DNA from 4 places in the Rhodoplanes sp. P11 genome. Region 4 is predicted to be linked to each of the others. Evidence: predicted binding sites of a transcription regulator. Region 4 holds the regulator's gene; each other region holds the start of a gene.
What was found. Region 4 encodes LexA, which represses DNA repair genes until DNA is damaged. Its sites were predicted from a motif close to TGTTCNNNNTGTGTTCNG; they were not measured.

Region 1: a site for LexA is predicted at 2,060-2,077, ahead of uvrA (excinuclease ABC subunit UvrA). Genes of this name have one in related genera too.
Region 2: a site for LexA is predicted at 1,396-1,413, ahead of ACFQUV_RS01335 (PA0069 family radical SAM protein). Genes of this name have one in related genera too.
Region 3: a site for LexA is predicted at 1,272-1,289, ahead of ACFQUV_RS02515 (putative DNA modification/repair radical SAM protein). Genes of this name have one in related genera too.

The regions. Positions count from the first base shown of each region.
Region 1 is NZ_CAXWGY010000001.1:1,776,671-1,779,875, forward strand. It holds gene uvrA (excinuclease ABC subunit UvrA) at 1-1,998, opposite strand, end outside; gene ACFQUV_RS08065 (outer membrane protein) at 2,322-3,107, opposite strand.
Region 2 is NZ_CAXWGY010000001.1:284,408-287,612, forward strand. It holds gene ACFQUV_RS01330 (hypothetical protein) at 1-73, opposite strand, end outside; gene ACFQUV_RS01335 (PA0069 family radical SAM protein) at 190-1,374, opposite strand; gene ACFQUV_RS01340 (glycosyl transferase) at 1,534-2,127, shown strand; gene ACFQUV_RS01345 (helix-turn-helix domain-containing GNAT family N-acetyltransferase) at 2,182-3,198, shown strand.
Region 3 is NZ_CAXWGY010000001.1:550,863-554,067, forward strand. It holds gene ACFQUV_RS02505 (LysR substrate-binding domain-containing protein) at 1-673, opposite strand, end outside; gene ACFQUV_RS02510 (hypothetical protein) at 842-1,036, opposite strand; gene ACFQUV_RS02515 (putative DNA modification/repair radical SAM protein) at 1,303-2,562, shown strand; gene ACFQUV_RS02520 (UdgX family uracil-DNA binding protein) at 2,565-3,205, shown strand, end outside.
Region 4 is NZ_CAXWGY010000019.1:388,514-391,718, forward strand. It holds gene glp (gephyrin-like molybdotransferase Glp) at 1-1,204, shown strand, start outside; gene lexA (transcriptional repressor LexA) at 1,423-2,127, shown strand; gene ACFQUV_RS20950 (ComEC/Rec2 family competence protein) at 2,790-3,205, opposite strand, start outside.

The DNA of each region.
Region 1 (3,205 bases), on a different contig from region 4:
CTTGGTGTCCGCCATGATGTCGTCCGGGGTGCCGGCCGAGACGATGCGGCCGCCGTGAATGCCGGCGCCGGGGCCGATGTCGAGCACCCAATCGGCGGTGCGGATGGCGTCCTCGTCGTGCTCCACCACGATGACGGTGTTGCCGAGGTCGCGCAGCCGCCGCAGCGTCTCGATCAGGCGGGCGTTGTCGCGCTGGTGCAGGCCGATCGAGGGCTCGTCCAGCACATAGAGCACGCCGGTGAGGCCGGAGCCGATCTGCGAGGCGAGGCGGATGCGCTGGCTCTCGCCACCGCTGAGCGTGCCGGAGGCGCGCGCCAGCGTGAGATAGTCGAGGCCGACATCGTTCAGGAAGGTCAGGCGCTCGCGGATCTCCTTGAGGATGCGGGTGGCGATCTCGTTCTGCTTGGGCGTCAGCCGCTTCGGCAGCGCCGTGAACCAAGCGCCGGCGCGCCGCACCGACAGCGCCGCCACCTCGCCGATGTGCAGGCCGTCGACCTTCACGGCGAGCGCCTCGGGCTTCAGGCGGTGGCCCTGGCAGGATGCGCACGGGATCGCGGTGAAGTACTTGCCGATCTCCTCGCGCGCCCACTCGCTCTCGGTCTCGCGCCAGCGCCGCTCGAGATTGCGCACCACGCCTTCGAACGGCTTCTTGGTCTCGTAGGCCCGCATGCTGTCGTCGTAGACGAAGCGGATCTCGTCGTCGCCGGAGCCGTACAGGATCGCCTCCTGGGCGCGCTTCGGCAGCTCCTTCCACTTGGTGTCGAGAGTGAAGCGGTAGTGCTTCGCCAGCGCTTCCAGGGTCTGGACATAGTAGGGCGACGACGACTTCGCCCACGGCGCGACGGCGCCGCGCTTCAGCGTCACCTCCTTGTCGGGCACCACGAGGTCGGGGTCGATCTTCTGGTCGAGGCCGAGGCCGCCGCAGGACGGGCAGGCGCCGTGCGGTGAGTTGAACGAGAACAGCCGCGGCTCGATCTCGGGGATCGTGAAGCCCGACACCGGGCAGGCGAACTTTTCCGAGAAGACGATGCGGTTGGCGTCCGCCGCCGCGGCCGCGGCGAGCTTGGTGGTCTTCGCGTCGGGCTTGGCGGCATTCTCGACGCGCTCCCTCCCCCCTTGTGGGGGAGGGGCGGGGAGGGGGGTAGCCCCGGACGCCGTCCCATGCCGCTTACCCCCCTCCCGACCCCCCTTCGGGTGGTCGACCTCCCCCACAAGGAGGGAGGTAACGGAAGAAGGGACCGGCGCCCCGTCGGCGAACTCCACCACGGCCAGGCCGTCGGCGAGCTTGAGGGCCGTCTCGAACGATTCGGCGAGGCGCGTGGCGATGTCGGGCCGCACCACGATGCGGTCCACCACCACGTCGATGTCGTGCTTGAGCTTCTTGTCGAGCGCAGGGGCCGCGGCGATCTCGTGGAAGGCGCCGTCGATCTTGACCCGCTGAAAGCCCTTCTTGAGCAGGTCGGCCAGCTCCTTGCGGTACTCGCCCTTGCGGCCGCGCACCAGCGGCGCCAGCAGATAGAGCCGCGTGCCCTCCGGCAGCGCCATCACCCGGTCGACCATCTGGGACACCGTCTGGCTCTCGATCGGCAGGCCGGTGGCGGGCGAGTAGGGCACGCCGACGCGCGCCCACAGGAGCCGCATGTAGTCGTAGATCTCGGTGACGGTGCCCACCGTCGAGCGCGGGTTCTTGGACGTCGTCTTCTGCTCGATCGAGATGGCGGGCGACAGGCCGTCGATCTGGTCGACGTCCGGCTTCTGCATCATCTCCAGGAACTGGCGCGCATAGGCCGACAGCGACTCGACGTAGCGGCGCTGGCCCTCGGCATAGATGGTATCGAAGGCGAGCGACGATTTGCCGGAGCCGGACAGCCCGGTGAACACGACGAGCTTGTCGCGCGGCAGGTCGACGTCGACGGACTTCAGATTGTGCTCGCGGGCGCCGCGGATGGAGATCACCCGGCCGTCGGGCCGGCGCGGCTTGTCGAACAGGTCGGTCATTGGGCACCGGATTCGGTCCTGGGCGGCACGAGGACCTGGCCCGGACGGGGGTGACGGTGCCCGGAACTTAATGAGAACGGACGCGGAGCGCCAGCACCCTCGCGGTTGTCAACAGCGGCGCGTGCGAGCGGCGCTCGTAGGGCGCAGGGGCGAGCCGCGGCCTCACCTCCAACCATGGTGGCGGGATGGGGCCGTCACGGCCGGTGGCCGCCACGGATTTTGCGGGTCGGGCCGCCCCGGAAAAGCAGAAGCCCCGGCCTGGGCACCGGGGCTTCCACCATCAGGAGAGGCTTACGATTGAGACTTCAGTCGAGACATGGCGATCAGTAGCGCGCCATCACCGGAGCGCCACCGCCGAAGCGGTAGTTCAGGCCGATCTTGGCGGTGTGGATGCCGTTGAGGTCGTGATCCCACGAATAGGCGAGGCCGTCGCCGGGATTGATGCCGGTGACCGTCTGGGTGCCGTTGGTGCCGATGTACATGTACTCGGCCTTGATGCTCCAGTTCAGGTCGAACGCCCACTCGATGCCGCCGCCGACCGTCCAGGTGGCCTTGGTCTCGCTCGCGGAGGCCGCCATGGTCTGGAGTCCCCAGCCGTCGTAGATCGCAGTCTCGACGTTCACGAAGGCCGCGCCGCCCTTCACGTAGATCATGGCGCGATCCCACGAGTAGCCGAGGCGGCCGGTGATCATGCCGTACCAATCGCCGATCTTCGCCGACGACAGCACGCCCGGCGCGACCGCGCCGTTGTTGGCCAGGATCGGATCGTACGCGGAGCCTTCCAGGCTGAGGTAGCCGATTTCGCCTTCGAGGCCGAGCACGAAGGGCGAGCCGACCGGCTGCCAGTTGCAGCCCACCGTGCCACCGCCGATGAAGCTCGAGTCGGCCTTGTAGCCCCAGCCCCCGACGGCGGTGTAGCCGTTCAGGTCCCACGCGGTGACGTCACCGTCGGCCCACGCGCCGCCCACATAGCCGCCGATGTAGCAGCCAGTCCACGAGAACACAGGCGCGATGACCGGCGGTGCCTTGACGGGCATGCGCATATCGGCCGCAGAGGCGACGCCGGCCATGGCCAGGATGGCGGCGCTCGCGAGCAGAACCTTCTTCATGGGAACCCCCCTCTCGGAAAAGATGTCTCAGCATAGATCGAGGCGGGTTGTGGAAGGTGACATTTTCGCCACAACTCCCGGAAAGATCCGCGCTATAC
Region 2 (3,205 bases), on a different contig from region 4:
GCGCCATCGCCGGCAGCGTCAGCAGGCCCGACACCAGCACGGTCGTCACCACGGTCGATATCTTACCGATCATTGTCTGATCCTCCTCGATCGCCCGATGGCGATCATCAAGGAGTTCGCGGCCGGCCGCCGTAACGTTACAGCGAGTCTCGACACGGCCGACCGGCGGACTGCGGTGCGGCCCGAGGATCAGAACAGCTCGAGCTGGCGCGCCGTCGGATCGCGGGGCGGCACGAAGTGCTCGGTGGTCAGCGGCGTGCGCGACAGGTTGAGGCCGAGGCGCGCGCAGGCGGTCTCGAAGCGGCGGCCGAGCATCCAGGCATAGGGGCCGGAGCCGGTCATCCGGCGCCCGAAGGTCGCGTCGTAGTCCTTGCCGCCGCGCATCTGGCGCATCAGGGTGAACACCCGTCGCTCGCGATCGGGATAGTGGGTGCGCAGCCAGTCCTGGAACAGATCGCGCACCTCCAGCGGCAGCCGCAGCAGCACATAGCCGGCGCTCTCGACGCCGGCGGCGGCCGCCGCGTCCAGGATGCGCTCGATCTCGGCGTCGTTGATGGCCGGGATCACCGGCGCCACCATCACGGTGGTGGGCACGCCCGCCTCGGCGAGCCCGCGCAGGGCTGCGAGCCGCCGCGGCGGCGTCGGTGCCCGCGGCTCCATGGTGCGGGCGAGACCGCGATCGAGAGTGGTGACCGACAAAGCGACCCGCACCAGCCGGCGCTCGGCCATCCTGGCGAGAATATCGACGTCGCGCAGGATCAGATCCGACTTGGTGACGATGCCGACCGGATGGCCCGCCGCCTCCAGCACCTCCAGGATGCGCCGCATCAGCCCGGTCTTGCGCTCGATCGGCTGATAGGGGTCGGTGTTGGTGCCGATCGCGATGGTCTTCGGCGCGTAGCCCTTGGCGGCGAGCTCACGCGCCAGCAGCTCCGGCGCGTCCGGCTTCATGAACAGCTTCGATTCGAAGTCGAGGCCCGGCGACAGGCCCAGATACGCATGGGTCGGCCGCGCGAAGCAGTAGACGCAGCCGTGCTCGCAGCCGCGATACGGGTTGATCGAGCGGTCGAACGAGATGTCGGGCGACTCGTTGCGGGTGATCACCTTGCGGGCGGTATCGGTGGCCACCGTGGTGGTGAAGGGCGGCAGCTCCTCCAGGCTCTGCCAGCCGTCGTCGAAGGCGACGCGGGCGAGCGGCTCGTAGCGGCCGGTCGGGTTCGACACCGCGCCGCGGCCGCGGCGCCGCTCGGGCGCGATGGCCGGGACCGGCCAAGCCGGATCGAGACCAGCCGGATCAGGGCGAGCCGGATCGGGGCGAGCCGGATGAAGACCGGCCGGATCGGAACGACGGCGAAGGGCGGGGGCTGCGCTCATGGGCTCAATGTAGGCGACGACCTGAACAAAGCAAGAACAAATCCGTGTGAGCGTTGCCTCGTGCGCACCCTCTACGTTCAGCCGGCCCAACAGTGCAGAGCCGGCGTGATCTCCCGGCGTTACCGTGCTACGGACGGCGCAGAGAGGTCGCACCCCACCATGCTGAGCGTCGTCATCCCGGCCCGTGACTGCGAACGGGCGCTGGTCCGCACCCTCTCGGTGCTGGTGAGCGGCGCCGTCGCCGGCACGGTCCGCGACGTGGTGGTGGCGGAGGGCGGCTCGCGCGACGAGACCGCCAAGGTGGCCGAGATCGCCGGCTGCACCGTGCTGGTTTCCACGGCGCCGCTCGATCATCGGCTGCGCGAGGCGGCGGCCGCGGCCCGCTCGGCCTGGCTCATGTTCCTGCGCCCCGGCACGATGCCGGACGGCGGCTGGATCGAGGAGACGACCCGCTTCGTCGAGGCTGCCGAGCGGCGTGGCCAAATGGAGACCGCCGCGGTGTTCCGGGCCGAGCCGGCCGCACCCGCCGGCTCCGTCACCGGCCAGGCCTGGGCGGTGCTGCGCGACGCCCTGCGGCGCCGTCCGTCGCCGGATCAGGGATTGCTGATTCACCGCCGGCTCTACGACGCGGTCGGCGGCCACCCGGCGGCGGACGATCCCGAGGCCGCGCTGCTGGGACGGCTGGGCCGGCGGCTGGTGCGGCTGCGCAGCACAGTCATCCGTCCACCGGACGAGCCGATCGAAGTTAGTTGACCTGGTCAACTATTGATGGGACGCTCACGGCCTTCCTTCGCCCGGAGGGCCGCCATGACCGTGCTCCCGACCACCATCGCCCCGTCCACCACGCCGCCGACCACTGCGGCGCCGGCCGCCGCCCGAATCGACTCCGTGCGGCGCTTCAATCGGGCCTACACGCGCCGGATCGGCCTGCTCCAGAGCGGCATGGTCGGCACCGCGTTCTCGCTCACCGAGGCGCGCGTGCTCTACGAGATCGGCCGCGCCCCCGGCACCACGGCGACCGCGATCGCCGGCGCGCTCGGCCTCGACCACGGCTATCTGAGCCGCATCCTCAAGCGGTTCGAGAAGGCCGGCCTGGTCGCCCGCAACCCGTCGCCGGACGACGCCCGCCGCAGCCTGCTGACGCTCGGCCGGGCGGGCGAGACGGCGTTCGCCACCCTGGATCACCGCTCCGCCGCGAAGGTGGCGAGCCTGCTGGCCCCCCTCGCCGAAGCCGACCAGCAACGGCTGGTGGAGGCGATGGACACGGTCGAGAGTCTACTGGCGTCGGAGCCGCCCGCGTCCCCGGCCCTCGTCCTGCGTTCCCACCGGGCGGGCGACATGGGCTTCGTGCTGGCGAGCCACGGCGCCAGCTACGCGGCGGAACGCGGTTGGGGTCCGGCTTTCGAGGCGCTGGTGGCCGACATCGTCGCGACGTTCCTGCGCAACTTCGAGGCGGAGCGCGAGCGCTGCTGGATCGCCGAGCGCGACGGTGTCCCGGTCGGCAGCGTGTTCCTGGTCGACGGCGGCGGCGGCGTTGCCAAGCTGCGGCTGCTGTTGGTGCTGCCGCAGGCACGCGGGCTCGGCCTCGGCCGCCGGCTGGTGGACGAATGCGTCCGCTTCGCCCGCGCCTGCGGGTACCGCAAGGTCTCGCTGTGGACACAGAGCATTCTCGACGAGGCACGCGGTCTCTACGCGGCGGCGGGCTTCACGCTCGTGCGGCAGGAGCCGCACTGCACCTTCGGCCACGATCTGCTGGGCGAGACGTGGGAACTCGATCTCGGCGCACCGGCCGAAGCGGCGCCGCCCCCGCCCATGCGGCGGTGATCGACAG
Region 3 (3,205 bases), on a different contig from region 4:
GGATCGAATCGACCCGCAGGCCGGCCCCGAGCCGCCCGCGCGGTGTTCCGGTCGCCGCCAGGTAGGCGTCCCAATCGGCCGAGGTGGTGGTGACGTGCAGCAGCGGTGCCCGCCGCAGCAGGTCGGGCCACCCGGTCTCGCCGAGCGACGTCGCGAGCGCCGGCGCGCAGACCGGCACCAGCGTCTCGCCCATCAGCCGGGTCCAGCGTCCCCGCGTCGTCCGCGCCTCGCTCAGCCGGATGGCGAGATCGATGCCTTCACGCGCCAGGTCGACCACCTGCCGCGAGGTGTCGAGCGCGATCGCGATGTCGGGGCGGCGCGCCGCGAAGCGGGCGAGCCGCGGCACCAGCCAGTGCGACGCGAAGGTCGGCGCGACGGTGATCGACACCGCGCCGCCGGGCCGGCGGCCGGTCGCCTGGTCGGTGGCCTGCGCGAGCGCCGCCAGCGCCGCGCTGACCTGCGGCAGGTAGGCGCCACCGGCTGCCGACAGCCGCAGGCCGTGCTGGTCGCGGTGGAACAGCCGCAGACCGAGCCGGACCTCCAGGCCCTGCACCGCATGACTGACGGCGCTCGGCGTCACGCCGAGATCCTCGGCGGCGCGCTTGAAGCTCAGCCGCCGCGCGGCGGCCTCGAACATCTCCAGCGCGCTGAGTGGCGGCAGGTTGCGAACCATGGACCCGAGTCGCCGCGGCGGAGGCCGAGGCCGTCGCGCCGCACCGGACTCGCCGAGGGCGCGCGGCCCCGACTCTGCCGTCGGGGCCGAACCGCGTCCATTCACTGATCAGTATACCAAGGCGTCCGCCTCGTCCCCGCTTCGGCCGCAGTGGACGGCGGGCGGTCATCACGGCGGCGGCCCGTGCCAGCATCGTGGAGCTGTGGCCAGCACGTCGCGCTCGATCTCGCGCTCGAAAGCGTCGTCGAAGCGGAAGCCGCGCCGCTCCAGCAGGACGCCGATGCGTCGATCGACGGCCTCGCTGCTCGGGCGGGCCAGCCAGGCCAGCCAGGCCAGGAGAAGGCGACTCCATCGACGGAGCATCTCGCATCCCTCGCGGGCCGGCGCAGGCCGACCGGGGGTGCATCCGACACCGCCCGAAGCCCGCCGGCAAACGCGGGACATTCGTCTCCGGATGAGCGGCGCTCATCGGGAAACAGACGCGCCATCAAGCCGATACGAGGTGGTTGACAGCGTTCCGCCCGGGCCGCTGGCCTGGCGCGCCAACCGGCCGGAGAGCTGCACCCCGGGCTTGCGCGCCCGGCCTGCTCGCCATACAAAGAACATAACAAGAACACACGGTGCCGGTGATGCCGCGGACACTCCTGCAAAAGCTCGAAATCCTGGCCGATGCGGCCAAGTACGATGCCTCTTGCGCCTCCTCGGGCGGGACGCGGCGGACGTCGCGGAGCGGCGGGCTGGGCTCCACCGACGGAATGGGCCTCTGCCACGCCTACACGCCGGACGGCCGCTGCGTGTCGCTGCTGAAGATCCTGCTCACCAATTTCTGCCGCTACGATTGCGCCTATTGCGTCAGCCGCCGCTCCAGCACGGTCGAGCGCGCCCGCTTCTCGGTCGACGAGGTGGTGCGGCTCACCCTCGATCTCTACCGCCGCAACTGCATCGAGGGGCTGTTCCTGTCGTCCGGCATCGCCCGCAGCGAGGACGACACCATGGCGGACATGGTGCGGGTGGCGAAGACGCTGCGCACCGCGCACGGCTTTCGCGGCTACATCCATCTCAAGACCATCCCGGGGGCGAGCGCGACGCTGCTGACCGAGGCCGGCCGCTGGGCCGACCGGCTGTCGCTCAATGTCGAGCTGCCGAGCGATGCGTCGCTCGCCGCCTATGCGCCCGAGAAGAGCGCCGGCCGCATCAAGGCGGGGCTCGCCACCACCCGCACGCTGATCGAGGATGCCGCGACGGCGCGCCGCCGCGGGCCAGGCGTGATCGGCAAGGCGCCGCCGCCGCGCTTCGCGCCGGCCGGCCAGTCGACCCAGATCATCGTCGGGGCCGACCGCGCCGACGATCTCACGATCCTCGGCACCGCCACGTCGCTCTACGCCTCCTATGCGCTCAAGCGCGTGTACTACGCGGCGTTCAGCCCCACCGGCCATCCCTCGGCCGGGCTGCCGCAGGCGGCGACGCCGCTCGTGCGCGAGCACCGGCTCTACCAGGCCGACTGGCTGCTGCGCTTCTACGGCTTCGCGCTGCCGGAGCTCGCCGCCGCCGCGCCTGCCGGCATGCTGGACACCGCCATCGATCCGAAGCTCGCCTGGGCGCTGGCGGAGCGCGGCCGCTTCCCGGTCGACGTCAACCGGGCGCCGCGCGAGCTGCTGCTGCGGGTGCCGGGGCTCGGTGTCCGCGCGGTCGAGCGCATCCTGGCGGCGCGGCGCAGCGGTGGGCTGCGGCTCGCCGACGTGGCGCGGCTGTCGGGCGGCGGCGTGACGCGGGCGCGGCCCTTCATCGTCACCGCCGACTGGCGGCCGACCGCGCTGCTCGACGAGGCGCATCTGCGCCGCCGGCTCGTCCCGGCGGCGCGGCCGGTGCAGCTCGACCTGTTCGGCTGACCATGTACGCCGTGCGGCTCGCGCCCGATGCCGACGAGGCCGCCTTTCGCGAGGCGGCCCGTGGCTGCCTCGCCGCGGTGCTGGCGCCGCGCGACGTCGCCTTCGTGCCGCCCGACGCACCCTCGCTGTTCCCGCCGCCGCCCGCCGCGGAAGCGCTCCCCGAGATCGCGGTGCCGCGCGCCTATGCGGAGCTTCTGCACGACGCGATCTGCCACCGCGCCGCCGATCGCTTCGCGCTCCTCTACGACGTGCTGTGGCGGATCGTGCAGGGCGCCCGCGGCCTCGCCGCCAATCCGGCCGACCCGGTGGTGGCGCGCCTCGCCGGCTATGCCCACGCGGTCCGCCGCGACATCCACAAGATGCATGCCTTCCTGCGCTTCCGGCCCTGCGAGAGGGACGGGCGCAGCGTCTCGGTCGCCTGGTTCGAGCCGCAGCATTACGTTCTGCGGCGCGCGGCGCCGTTCTTCGTCGATCGCTTCGCCGGCATGGACTGGCTGATCGCGACGCCGATCGGCACCGCCGCCTGGCACGACGGCGTGCTGCGCTTCGGTCCGCCGGTCGAGAAGCCGCCGCAGACCGCCGACGCGGTGCTCGACGAGCTGTGGCTTGCCTATTACCGCGCGACCTTCAACCCGGCCCGCCT
Region 4 (3,205 bases):
GCTCCCGGTCGCCGACGCGCTGGCGCGCGTGCTCGCCGATGCCGCCCCGCTGCCGACCGAGCCGGTGCCGCTCGCCGAGGCGCATGGCCGCGTGCTGGGCGAGGATCTCGCGGCCCGCCGCACCCAGCCGCCTGCCGACGTCTCCGCCATGGACGGCTGGGCGGTGCGCGGCGACGACGTCGTCGCCGGCCCCGCCACGCTGCGCATCGTCGGCGAGGTGCCGGCCGGCCGGCCGTTCGACGGCACGGTCGGTCCCGGAGAGGCGGCGCGCATCTTCACCGGCGGCGTGCTGCCGGAGGGCGCCGACACCGTGGTGATCCAGGAGGTATCGGCCCGCGACGGCGACCGCGTGACCTTCTCGACCGCCGGGGCGCCCGGACGCCATGTCCGGCGGCGCGGCCGCGATTTCTCGGAGGGCGACGTGCTGCTGCGCCGTGGCCGGCCCCTGACGATCCGCGACCTGGCGCTCGCCGCCGCCATGAACCACGCCAGCGTGCCGGCATATCGCCGGCCGCGCGTCGCGCTCGTCGCCACCGGCGACGAGCTGGTGGCGCCCGGCGCCGATCCCGGCCCCGGCCAGATCGTCCACTCCAACGGCTTCATGCTGGCGGCGCTCGCCCGCCGCGAGGGCGCCGAGGTGCTCGATCTCGGCATCGTGCCGGACCGCCTGGACGAGACCGTCGCGGCCATCCGGCGGGCACGCGCCGCCGCCGTCGACGTGCTGGTCACCACCGGCGGCGCCTCGGTGGGCGACTACGACATGGTGCAGGACGCCCTCACGGCCGAGGGCATGGCGCTCGCCTTCTGGAAGGTCGCCATGCGGCCCGGCAAGCCGCTGATGAGCGGCCGGCTCGGCCCGGTCCATGTGCTCGGGCTGCCCGGCAACCCGGTCTCGTCCTTCGTCGGCGCCGTTCTGTTCCTGGTGCCGCTGCTCCGCCGTCTCCAGGGCCGCGACGACGTCACGCTTGCGGTCGAGCCGGCGGTCGCCGCCCGTGACCTCAAGCCGAACGACGAGCGTGCCGACCATCTGCGCGCGACGCTCTCGGTCGACCCCGAGGGCCGGCTGGTCGCCACCCCGGTCGGCGATCAGGACAGCTCCCTCCTCGCCCCGCTCGGGCTGGCCGACGCCCTCCTGGTGCGCGAGCCGCATGCCGCCGCGGTTCCGGCGGGCGGCCTGTGTCGGGTGATTCGGCTTCCGGCCTGAGCGGTCGGGTATTCTCGGCGTCGCCGCGGCGTCCCCCGCCGCCGACATGATCTGTCGCTCTGCCAATCTCTTAGGGCTAATCTTTGGTCCTAGGGATTGCTCGATTCGATCGCCCGACATTAAAGGGTTGCGGAACACATAACGAACATATAGGGTATGTTCATGATTTGTTTAGGCGGTTCGGGTGAACTGCCTGGGCGGATGTCGGGGGACCTCACATGCTGACTCGGAAGCAGTTCGAGCTGTTGCGTTTCATCCACGAGCGACTGAAGGAGAGCGGCGTTCCGCCGTCGTTCGACGAGATGAAGGACGCGCTGGATCTGCGGTCGAAGTCCGGCATCCACCGGCTGATCACGGCGCTCGAGGAGCGTGGCTTCATCCGCCGGCTGCCCAACCGGGCCCGCGCCATCGAGGTGATCAAGCTGCCCGACACGGTCGGCCACGGCGCCATGGCGGTGCGGGCACGCGGCTTCACCCCGAGCGTCATCGAAGGCAATCTCGGCCGCGTCCGTCCTCCCGCCCCCGAGGAGGACGGCACCCGTCCGGTCGCCGTGCCGGTGATGGGGCGAATCGCCGCCGGCACGCCGATCGAGGCGATCCAATCCAGGAGCGCCATTCTCAACGTGCCGCCCGAGCTGCTGGGCGCCGGCGACCACTTCGCCCTCGAGGTGCGCGGCGACTCGATGATCGAGGCCGGCATCCTGGATGGCGACATCGCGCTGATCCGCCGCTCCGACAATGCCGACACCGGCGACATCGTGGTGGCGCTGGTGGACGACGAGGAAGCCACCCTCAAGCGCTTCCGCCGCCGCGGCGCCTCGATCGCGCTGGAGCCCGCCAACACCGCCTACGAGGTGCGCATCCTTCCCCCCAGTCGGGTGCGCATCCAGGGACGGCTGGTCGGCCTGATGCGCCGGTATTGAGAGAGAGACCGGCTGGACGCCCGGACGGCGGCTACGTTGCGCGACGGCACGAATGCGGCGCGCTGTGGACTCCGGGCTCGTGCACGAACCGATCGTGGATCGTGGACCGTGGCCCGGGTCGAGCGGAGCGACATCCGGGGCGGCTGTAGCCCGGGGTCGAGCCAGGCGAGACCCCAGGGATTCGGGGACGGGCGGTGAAAATCGTATCGCTTCCCGGGACCACCGCCGAACACCGCACCGGCAGCTCCGGATGTCGCGGTGCTCCATCCGGGCTACGGCCTCGTGCGGACGACGCCGGCCTCCGGCCTCTCGCCGTCATGGCGGGGCTCGCTTTGGCCATCCATCGTTCTGCGGCAGCCCTGTAGCCCGGGGTCGAGCCACGCGAGACCCCGGGGATTCGGGGACGGGCGGTGAAAATCGTATCGCTTCCCGGGACCATCGCCGAACACTGCACCGGCAGCCCCGGATGTCGCGGTGCTCCATCCGGGCTACGGCTTCAGGCGGCCGTGCCCGCTGCGCTGAAAACCGACCGTGGCCCGGGTCGGGCGGAGCGAATCCGGGGCGGGGCGAACTCATCCAGGGCGCCGGGTCGTGCTGTGCTCGGCCCGTCGAAGCGCTGTTTGCGCCGGCGCAACGCTGACCGATAGGTCCCGCCCCGGCCGTCAGGGCGCATCGTCACGGTCCGGGTCAGCGCTCGAACGGTCCGGGTCGGGACCCGAACGGTCCGGCGCGCCGCCAGCGGACATGCCTTTCGGTGCGGCGCTCACCGGGTCGGCGGTCGGCCCATCCTCGGCCTCGAGATCGTCCGTCTCTGGCGTCGCGTCCGGAAGGCGACGCGGCGGCTGCGGCATGGGCGTGACGCCGGTCGCCCCCGCTGCCGGATCGGGCCCCCGGGCCGCGATCGCCGGCGCCGGTGACCAGGGGCGATCCGTCCCGGCCAGGCGCGTCGGCACCACGACGAAGTCCTCGCCCACCCGCCGCAGCGCCAGGGCGCCGGTCTCCCGCAGCATCGCCCGGTCGATCACCATGGCCCGGCAGCCGGGCGGCGGATCGCGCGTCGACACGATCAGGGCGGCGC